Regions from separate parts of the Peteryoungia algae genome, predicted to be linked through region 1. Evidence: predicted binding sites of a transcription regulator. Region 1 holds the regulator's gene; each other region holds the start of a gene.
What was found. Region 1 encodes PhoB, which activates phosphate uptake and scavenging genes when phosphate is short. Its sites were predicted from a motif close to TGTCATNNANCTGTCAT; they were not measured.
Positions count from the first base shown of each region.

Region 2: the regulator PhoB is predicted to act here: its motif matches at 1,427-1,443, upstream of QTL56_RS05895 (UDP-2,3-diacylglucosamine diphosphatase).
Region 3: the regulator PhoB is predicted to act here: its motif matches at 1,610-1,626, upstream of QTL56_RS06725 (BtaA family protein).

Region 1 covers NZ_CP128477.1:3,751,357-3,754,619, reverse strand. The annotation lists gene QTL56_RS17815 (GcrA family cell cycle regulator) at 367-900, shown strand; gene phoB (phosphate regulon transcriptional regulator PhoB) at 1,031-1,714, opposite strand; gene phoU (phosphate signaling complex protein PhoU) at 1,740-2,453, opposite strand; gene pstB (phosphate ABC transporter ATP-binding protein PstB) at 2,500-3,263, opposite strand, start outside.
Region 2 covers NZ_CP128477.1:1,175,295-1,178,557, reverse strand. The annotation lists gene QTL56_RS05900 (NADP-dependent malic enzyme) at 1-1,287, opposite strand, end outside; gene QTL56_RS05895 (UDP-2,3-diacylglucosamine diphosphatase) at 1,489-2,343, shown strand; gene QTL56_RS05890 (ABC transporter permease) at 2,497-3,263, shown strand, end outside.
Region 3 covers NZ_CP128477.1:1,350,618-1,353,880, reverse strand. The annotation lists gene QTL56_RS06730 (class I SAM-dependent methyltransferase) at 1-317, opposite strand, end outside; gene QTL56_RS06725 (BtaA family protein) at 314-1,564, opposite strand; gene QTL56_RS06720 (putative bifunctional diguanylate cyclase/phosphodiesterase) at 1,703-3,244, shown strand.

The DNA.
Region 1 (3,263 bases):
AAATGCCGCCTTGCGGCGGCGCGGGCACTATCCCCACTCACCCTTGCAATGTCAACGTTTTCTGCAGGAATCGCGGCAGTTGGAGCGATTTCGGCCAACACGCGCAGGACGAGTGCCGGCGAAGATTCCATCTGTTGCATACTTGACTCACTCGGGAAGCAAGTTGGGGAAAACCGCGAAATCGATTCCAGATGATTCCCGCGACTCTTGTCACGGAGTCAGCCGACCTCTAGGTTAAATTTTATTAACAGATTGCATGCGGCGGAAGTGCTCACCGACAATATCGAGGCGGTTTTGTTTCGGATTCATTCGAAGCAACGGTGACGGATTCTGCCATGACAGACGCGAGCGGCGGAGATGAATGGCATGAACTGGACTGATGAGAGGGTTGAAAGACTCAAGCGCCTCTGGGCCGAAGGCCTGAGCGCAAGCCAGATTGCAGCGCAACTGGGCGGCGTAAGCCGAAACGCCGTAATCGGCAAAGTGCACCGGCTTAACCTTCCGGGTCGCGCCAAGGCAGGCGGCAACTCGTCTGCAGCACGTCCGGCCAAGCGCCCTGCACAGACGCAGCGTCCGGCAAGTTTCCAGAACCGCCCGGCAGCCAGCACGACCACCCGCACCGTCACCCGCGCTGCAGGCGCCACGATGCTGAAGGAAGAGATCGAGGTCGAGGCCTACGAAGAGGTCGAAGTTCGGCGTTCCCTGAACGTGGTTGTTCCGATTTCGCGCCGCCTGGCACTGACGGAACTGACCGAGCGGACCTGCAAGTGGCCGATCGGCGATCCGATGAAGGACGACTTCCACTTCTGCGGCTGCGAAATCGCCGACAGCGCGCCCTACTGCACTTACCATGCAAAGCTCGCCTATCAGCCGGTCAGTGAACGCCGCAAGGCTCGCTGATCCCTCGGCCAGAGACAGAGACATCCAACGGGTCCTTCGGGGCCCGTTTTCTTTTGGCGCCCGCACCAACAAGGAAAAGGGGCCGCAGCGGATGATCCGCGCGGCCCCTTCGATCGTCTGGCAAGCCGGTTCAGGCTTCCATGGAGTAGCCCGCACCGCGAACCGTGCGAATGACATCCTGCATGTTGGAGAAATTCAGCGCCTTGCGCAGGCGGCCGACATGCACATCGACGGTGCGCTCGTCGACATAAATGTCATGTCCCCAGACACCGTCCAGCAGCTGAGACCGGGAATAGACGCGCCCCGGGGAGGCCATGAGGAATTCCAAGAGCCGGAATTCCGTCGGACCGAGACGAACCTCGCGGCTCTTGCGATGAACACGATGTGTCTCACGGTCGAGCTCTATGTCCCCGCAACGCAGGACGCTGGAGAGAACCTCGGGCTTGGCACGCCGCAGCATGGCCTTGACGCGAGCCATCAGTTCCGGCGTGGAGAAGGGCTTCACGACATAGTCATCTGCTCCCGTCGCCAGGCCACGAACCCGCTCGCTTTCCTCGCCACGGGCGGTCAGCATGATGATTGGCAGGCGCTCGGTTTCGGGGCGCACACGCAGGCGCCGGCAGAGCTCGATGCCCGAGACGCCCGGGAGCATCCAGTCGAGGATCAAGAGATCGGGAACCCGCTCCTGCAGGCGGATCTCTGCCTCGTCCCCCCGCAGGATCGTCTCGACTTCGTATCCCTCGGCTTCAAGGTTGTAACGGAGGAGGACCGACAGGGCCTCCTCGTCTTCCACCACGGCTATCTTCGGCTGCATCAAAAACCAACCTCGCTGGCCAACATCACTCGGTGATCGCACCGACGGAAGAGGTGAGGTCTTCCTTCGGGCGCTCGCCTTCCGGCTGTGCGCCGGTCGTCATGTAATAGATCGTCTCCGCGATATTCGTCGCGTGATCGCCGATACGCTCGATGTTCTTGGCGCAGAACAGAAGATGCGTGCAGCTCGTGATGTTGCGCGGATCTTCCATCATGTAGGTCAGGAGTTCGCGGAACAGCGAGGTGTAGATTGCGTCGATTTCCTCGTCGCGATCACGGATCGACTTGGCCTTCTCGGCCGAGCGCGTCGTATAGACGTCGAGCACTTCCTTGAGCTGGGCAAGCGCCAGGTCCGAGAGATGTTCGAGGCCACGGGCGAGCTTGCGCGGAACGCCGGTCGCCTGAATGGCCACCACACGCTTGGAGTTGCTCTTGCCGAGATCGCCGACACGCTCGAGGTCCGCAGCGATGCGAAGAGCGCCGATGATTTCGCGCAGGTCTGATGCGACCGGCTGGCGCTTGGCGATGGTCACGATCGCCTTGTCACCGATCTCGCGTTCCATGGCATCCATGACGACGTCGTCAGAAATGACCTTCTGCGCAAGTGCGGCGTCGGAATTGACCAGCGAGCGCACGCTTTCGGCGACCATCTGTTCCGCAAGACCGCCCATTTCGGAGATGCGGCGCATCAGGAACTTCAGTTCCTCGTCGAAGGCCGAGTAGATGTGAGAGGAGCCCATTTGAAACGTCCTTGAAATTGAGTTCAACCGTGAATGACGTCAGGGCTCAGCCGAAGCGGCCCATGATGTAATCCTGGGTGCGCTGGTCATCCGGGTTGGTGAACATCTTGTCAGTGTCGTTCTCCTCGACCAGCTCGCCGAGGTGGAACATAGCCGTGCGCTGGGAAACGCGGGCGGCCTGCTGCATCGAGTGGGTTACGATCACGATCGTGAAGTTCTCGCGCAGTTCATGGATCAGCTCCTCGACCTTTGCAGTCGCGATCGGGTCGAGCGCCGAGCAGGGCTCATCCATCAGGATGACTTCGGGGCTGACGGCAACGGCACGCGCGATGCAGAGACGCTGCTGCTGACCACCGGAGAGGCCGGTCCCGGCAGAGTCGAGACGATCCTTCACCTCATTCCAGAGGCCGGCCTTCTGCAACGCGATCGAGACGATCTCGTCCAGCTCGGCCTTGTTGCGGGCCAGGCCGTGAATGCGCGGACCATAGGCGACATTTTCGTAGATCGACTTCGGGAAGGGGTTGGGTTTCTGGAAAACCATGCCGACCTTGGCGCGCAGTTGCACGGGGTCAACCTTGGGGTCGTAGATGTTTTCCGCATCGATCTGGATGTTTCCCTCGACGCGGCAGCTCGCAATCGTGTCGTTCATGCGGTTGATGCAGCGCAGGAAGGTCGACTTGCCGCAGCCCGACGGTCCGATGAAGGCCGTAACGGAGCGGGGGCGGATGTCGATGTTGACGTCCTTGAGGGCGTGCTTGTCACCGTAAAACACCTGCACGTTGCGGGCGGTGATTTTGCTTTCAGTCATGG
Region 2 (3,263 bases), 1.8 Mb from region 1:
GAGATAGGTGTCGAAATCGGCAATCGGGCGGCGCGCGACGCCGCTGTCGGCGGCGGCCCTGGCAACGGCCGGAGCAATGCGCAGGATCAGACGCGGATCGAAAGGCGAGGGGATCAGGTAATCGGGACCGAAGGTCGGGGTCTCGCCCGTATAGGCTTTTGCAGCGACCTCCGAAACTTCCTCGCGGGCGAGTGCGGCGATGGCGCGCACAGCCGCCATCTTCATCTCTTCGTTGATTGTGGTGGCGCCGCAATCAAGCGCACCCCTGAATATGTAGGGGAAGCACAGGACATTGTTGACCTGGTTCGGGAAGTCGGAACGACCGGTGCAGATCATCGCGTCGGGACGGGCGGCGCGGGCCTCTTCCGGCATGATTTCCGGTTTCGGGTTGGCGAGCGCCATGATCAGCGGCTTTGGCGCCATGCGCGCCAGCAGTTCCGGCTTCAGAACGCCCGCAGCCGACAGGCCGAGGAAGACGTCGGCATCGCCAATGCTCTCGGACAGCGTGCGCTTGTCGGTCTCCTGCGCGTAGACTTCCTTCCAGGGGTCCATCAACTCGTTGCGGCCCTTGTAGACGAGGCCTTCGATGTCGTGCACCCAGATGTTTTCACGCTTGGCGCCGAGGATAACGAGAAGATTGAGACAGGCGAGTGCTGCGGCACCGGCACCCGATGCGATGATCTTCACGTCCGTGATCGACTTGCCGGCCAGTTCCAGGCCGTTCAGGATCGCAGCCGCGACGATGATCGCCGTGCCATGCTGGTCGTCGTGGAATACCGGAATGTTCATCTTGGCGCGGAGCTGGTCTTCCACCTGGAAGCATTCCGGTGCCTTGATGTCCTCGAGGTTGATGCCGCCGAAAGTCGGCTCCAGTGCCGAGATGGTCGAAACCATATCATCGACGCCAGGCGCATCGATTTCGATGTCGAAGACGTCGATGCCGGCGAATTTCTTGAAGAGAACGGCCTTGCCTTCCATGACGGGCTTGGAGGCGAGCGGCCCGATGTTTCCGAGACCCAGAACCGCAGTGCCATTGGAGATGACTGCGACGAGGTTGGAGCGCGCCGTGTAATCGTCGGCGGCGGCCGGGTCGTCCCTGATCGCAAGACAGGGTGCTGCGACGCCGGGCGAGTAGGCGAGGGCCAGATCGCGCTGGTTGCCGAGCGGCTTGGTGGCCTGAATTTCCAATTTCCCGGGACGGGGATAGCGGTGATAGAAAAGCGCCTGTTCGTCGAGATCGGCGGTCGGGTTTGCCACTTGCGGCTTGTTTTTGTCCTGAGAAGTCATCGGTTCACCGGCAATTCCTGTCTTCACACACTCCCTGTCGTCATACACGAATTGGCCACGAGTGGTAGACTTTAGTTCCGCGATCCCCTGCCGGCGCGGATAACACGAGCGAACCACGGTTGGGCCGCAAATCTTGCAATGTCATCTTACTGAAACACGAGTCTGATTAAGCGCTGTCCAGACAGCGAAGAGGACCGTGCCGTGGAAGAAGCCAGCGAAACACGCCATTTCAGGACCCTGTTCATCTCGGATGTGCATCTGGGATCGAAGGCCGCGAAGACGGATTTCCTTCTGGATTTCCTGCGTACGCACGAGGCGGATACCATCATTCTGGTCGGCGACATCGTGGATGGCTGGCGCCTCAAGCGCAGCTGGTACTGGCCCCAGCCATGCAACGACGTTGTTCAGAAGCTTCTGCGCAAGGCACGTAAGGGCACGCGCATCGTCTACATTCCCGGCAACCACGACGAATTCATGCGGGAGTTTCCAGGCGTCCACTTCGGCGGTATCGAGGTCGCCGAGCGCATGGTGTATGAAATGGCGGACGGGAAGAAATATCTCGTTCTGCATGGCGACGAATTTGATGTGGTCGTTCGCAATGCCCGCCTGCTCGCCTATCTCGGTGACTGGGCCTATGACACGGCGATTGCCATCAATGTCGTGCTCGCCGCCGTGCGCCGACGCCTCGGCATGCCCTACTGGTCGTTCTCGGCCTGGGCAAAGCTGCAGGTCAAGCATGCGGTCAATTTCATCGGCGAGTTCCAGCGCGTCGTGGCCGACGAGGCAAGGCGCGCCGAGGTCGATGGTGTCATCTGCGGGCATATCCACCATGCCGTCATGGAAGACATCGACGGCATTCATTACGTCAATACCGGAGACTGGGTGGAGAGCTGTACGGCGATCGCCGAGCATTCCGACGGAAGGCTGGAGCTGATCTCCTGGGGCCACAAGGTCGGTGCGCTTTCGTCGCCGAAGCGTGCCACCCGGCTCGTTCCGGTTTACCTTCCGTCCAGCGTTGCCGATGTGGCCAAGGAAGACGGTGTCCGGGCGGCTTGATCGAGGGCCTGTTGCAAAGCAGCCATCGCTGTCGGCATTCCGGCGGGAAAAGCGCGATTAACTTTCCGTAAAGGATTTCTTCCCGTCGGCGATGGTTATAGTGTGCAGCCATCTGTCACGTGATTTGCGTAACCGGATCTAGCCGGCGCGAATATGGAAGTTGTCGCCACCTTGAATCCGGTTCAGCCTGAAAACGCCCGTATCGAGATCGAGGATCAGCCGGATGGCAATCGTCGACTGGTCCGGCTTGTCGGCACGTGGAAGAACACCAGCCTGAGCGCTCTGATCAAGTCCGCCGGACCACTTGTCGACGATAAGGATCCGAGGTCGGATACGATCGATCTGAGCGCCGTTTCTGGCATTGATACGGCTGGAGCCTGGCTGATCCGCCGCTACGTGACGGAACGGCGCGAGCAGGGCCGGTCTGTCGAAATCGTGGGCGCCCATCCCGAGATGCGGGATCTGATCGAAGCCCTGCCTGAAAAGGTCACGCCGCCAGAGAAGCCGGTCGATCACCGCAGCCGTTTCGAGCGTGTCTTCGAACCTGTCGGGCGTCTGACGGTCAGCCTCTGGGGCGATCTGGTCGCGATGATGTTCGTTCTGGGCTCCGCGGTTCGGGGAGCACAAACCAAGCTTGGCCGTGGCGCAGGCGTGTCGCCTGCCTCGGTCGTCAACCAGCTCGACCATATGGGCGTTCGGGCGGTTCCGATCATCACGCTCATGTCCTTCCTGATCGGAGCGATCATTGCGCAGCAAGGCGCTTTTCAGCTCCGCTACTTCGGCGCCGAGGTCTTCGTCGTCGACCTCGTCAGTATTCTGCAATTGCGCGAGATCGGCGTCCTCTTGACCGCGATCATGATCGCCGGTCGCTCCGGAAGCGCCATTACGGCCGAGATCGGTTCGATGAAGATGCGCGAAGA
Region 3 (3,263 bases), 2.0 Mb from region 1:
AATTCTGGTGGATGGATATCGGCTGAGAATTTCGCTCTGGCGGTCGCCAGCATCTCTGCCGAGATGTCGAGGCCGAAGAGCAGGGCAGTCGGGTAATGGTGCCGCGCAAGCACGAGATTGCGGCCCGTGCCGCAGCCGATTTCAAGCAGCGAAGCCTTGGGTGGCATGTCGAGGCCGGCAATCATGCGGTCGCGACCGAGCAGGTAGTACTTGCGGGTCAGGTCGTAGATGTGCCGTTGGTAACGGTACATGCGGTCCATGCTTTCTGCATGCTCCCGCGATCCGGCCCGGTTGAGAACTACAGGGCCGTCGTTCATGCCGGGCGCTTCTCGTAGATGTGGAAGCCGCCATAGATCGCGGAACGATCCTGCCGGTTAAGCGCCTGCGAGCGGTCAGCCTGATAGTTCCACTGGTCGAGGAGGGCTGGTGCGAGCTTGCCGGTCAGGATGGAGGCTTCGGCGGCCGTGCGGAAGATCACGCGGGCGCCGTCCGAGGCCGTTCGGGTGATCTCCGTCCAGAGTGCGTTCAGTTGTTGCTCGGTCATCCAGTCCTGGGCATCCAGCAGGACATAGCGATCGACACTGCCTGCCGGCTTGTTCGCCAGCAATTCGGTGAAGTTCGCATGATGGACCGTCACGCGATCGACCGATTGGCGGATCGCCGGATAGTGGCTCTCGTGCAAATAGGTCGGGAGAATGCCTTCCTCCGGCTTCGGATAGCGGCGCATGAAGGCTTGCCAGGCAAAATAATTGTCGCGGAGCAGGAAGTGGCAACACAGCTTTTCGAGGCGATGGCGCAAGACGGGCGCGATCGTGCCGTCGTCTGCAAGCGAGGCAAGCTCGTCATATTGCTGTGGCGGGATGCCGAGGCCGAAGAGCGAGCTCTTGCGACGGGTCAGCCAGCGGATCAACGGCTTGTCGAAGAGGGGTGCAATGCGGCTATCGAAGAACATGCGCTGGTCGCGCAGCGAACGGGTCTCTGCCAGCTCTTCGAGGCGCACGCCATGGATGCGGGCGATCAGGTGGCCAATGGCAATGAATCGGCCGAGCAGGCCAGTCCGGTAGATATTGCGGTTGAAGACAGAGATGCGCCGACGTCCGCTCAGGCCCCTCGTCTCCCAGTAGTTTCGTGTCGCCGTGTCGAGATTCGGTGCAACATGACGGTCGTACATGCGAACGTTGGTCGCTGTGCCCTGGTCTGCGAGCAGGCGGCGGACCGAGGCGTGATCCGGCAGGTGGCGAAAGGCCGCGAGCTTGAGACGATTGAGGGCCACGTGGTTCGGATTGAGATCGACCACATCGATCGAGGCCGGACGTCGGCTCAGATAGGCAAGCATGTTGCAGCCGCCCGAGCCGATGGTGACGATGCGGGCCCCTTCGTGCAGATCCATGGCCTCCATGTCGACGTCAGGATCCTCCCAGATCTGGGCGTAGACGAGTCCGGAGAAGAGAAGACCGAAGAGGCGCTCGGAAAGGCCTGCCGCCGACAAGGGCGCATGCTGCAGCAGGGCGTCCTTCAGCTTCTCGTTTCCATGAAATCCGGCATCAGGTGCAATGTCTGTCATGTCGATCCGCCGTCCTTTGCGTTTCACGGCGTGTAGCTATCGCGTGCTACAGTTTGATGACGTGCGGAGCCGCCAGCGGTAACCGAATATCAATGCATTTCACACAAATTGTCCTCAGTTATTTTAGGGGTGTTTAACATGATGTTAAGTGAAATCCCGCTCGGCAGACGGCTGCGTTACAGTCTTGCCGGGCTTGTGGGCGGAGCCGTGGCGATTGCATTGCCTGATGTTTCCGAGAGCGGATTCACCGCCCTATCCACAGTTTTGCTCGGTGATTGGTCAATTCTCGCAGCGTCCAGCCTGCCGCTGGTCGGCGCTGCGGTTGGCTGGCGACTAGCGGCCTGGGATGCACTCCTGCGTGAGCGTATCCGCCGGCTTGAGGGCGGAGCATCGGAGCTTGCCGTCGCCTCGCAAGTCGATCGATTGACCGGACTTGGTACACGGCAGGCGCTCGCTTCCTTGGGGCGTCCGTCTCGCGGTGCGCTGCTGCTGATCGATCTCGACCGCTTTAAATATGTGAACGACACGCTCGGTCATGCGGCAGGGGATGCCTTGCTCGTCGCGGTCGCCGAGCGCCTGCGCCAGGCAGCCGGTGAGGAGGCGCAACTCTTCCGACATGGCGCCGACGAGTTTGCCGTGGTGTTGCCAACGGTGACGCAGCGGGCCGTTGCGGAGTTCGTCTGTCTGGAGATCGAACATGCATTGGCGCAGCCGTTCGAACTCGCCCATGGGCGGGTGCTGGCGGGCGTCAGCATCGGTGCGACGCTGATGACGGCACAGGACAAGGATATTTCATCCGCCCTGCACCGTGCCGACCTCGCCCTCTATGGTGCGAAGGAAGTCTTCGGGCCGAGCCACGCCTTCCATGACGAGAAGCTCGCATGCGAGGTGATGGAGGCGTTGGAACTGGAACGCGATCTGTCGCGTGGCTTCGTGGACGGCGAATTCTATCTCGAATACCAGCCGATCGTTGCGGTCGAGAATGGTGATGTCCGGTCGCTCGAGGCGCTATTGCGCTGGCATCATCCGCGGCGCGGCCTGGTCACGCCGGACGTGTTCATTCCATTGGCGGAAAAGACGGGCATCATACAGGTCATTGGAAAATGGGTGGTGCAGCAGGCATGTGCCGCAGCGGCAACCTGGCCGGCCCCGACGGGGGTCAGCGTCAATGTCTCCGGTGATCAGTTCAAGGATCCGTATTTCGTCACGCATATCCTCGATTGCCTGGTCGAGACCGGGCTTGCACCCGAACGCCTGACGATCGAGGTCACGGAAGCCGTGTTTTCCATCGATATCGACCTTGTCTGCCGGTGTCTCGCCGAACTCCGGTCGGGTGGTGTGCGCATTGCGCTCGACGATTTCGGCACCGGCTTCTCCTCGATCAACAATCTGAGGCTGTTCCCGCTCGACGAGCTCAAGATCGACCGTTCCTTCGCCTGCCAGATGCTGGAGACGAGCCAGGGTGCCAAGCTGGTCGACCTGATGCACAAGCTGTCCGAAACCTTCCAGATCAGCACGACGATCGAGGGCATCGAGACGAAGAACCAGCTCGACTTCATCAAACTGCTCGGCATTGGTGAGGCACAGGGTTTCCTCTTCTCCAAGCCTTTTGCCGCCGCAGAGGCTCTGGGCTACCTGCAGGCGCGGCTGCCTCGGCCCGTCGCGTCCGCCACTCCTTGAAAGGGCATGGGAAAACCTC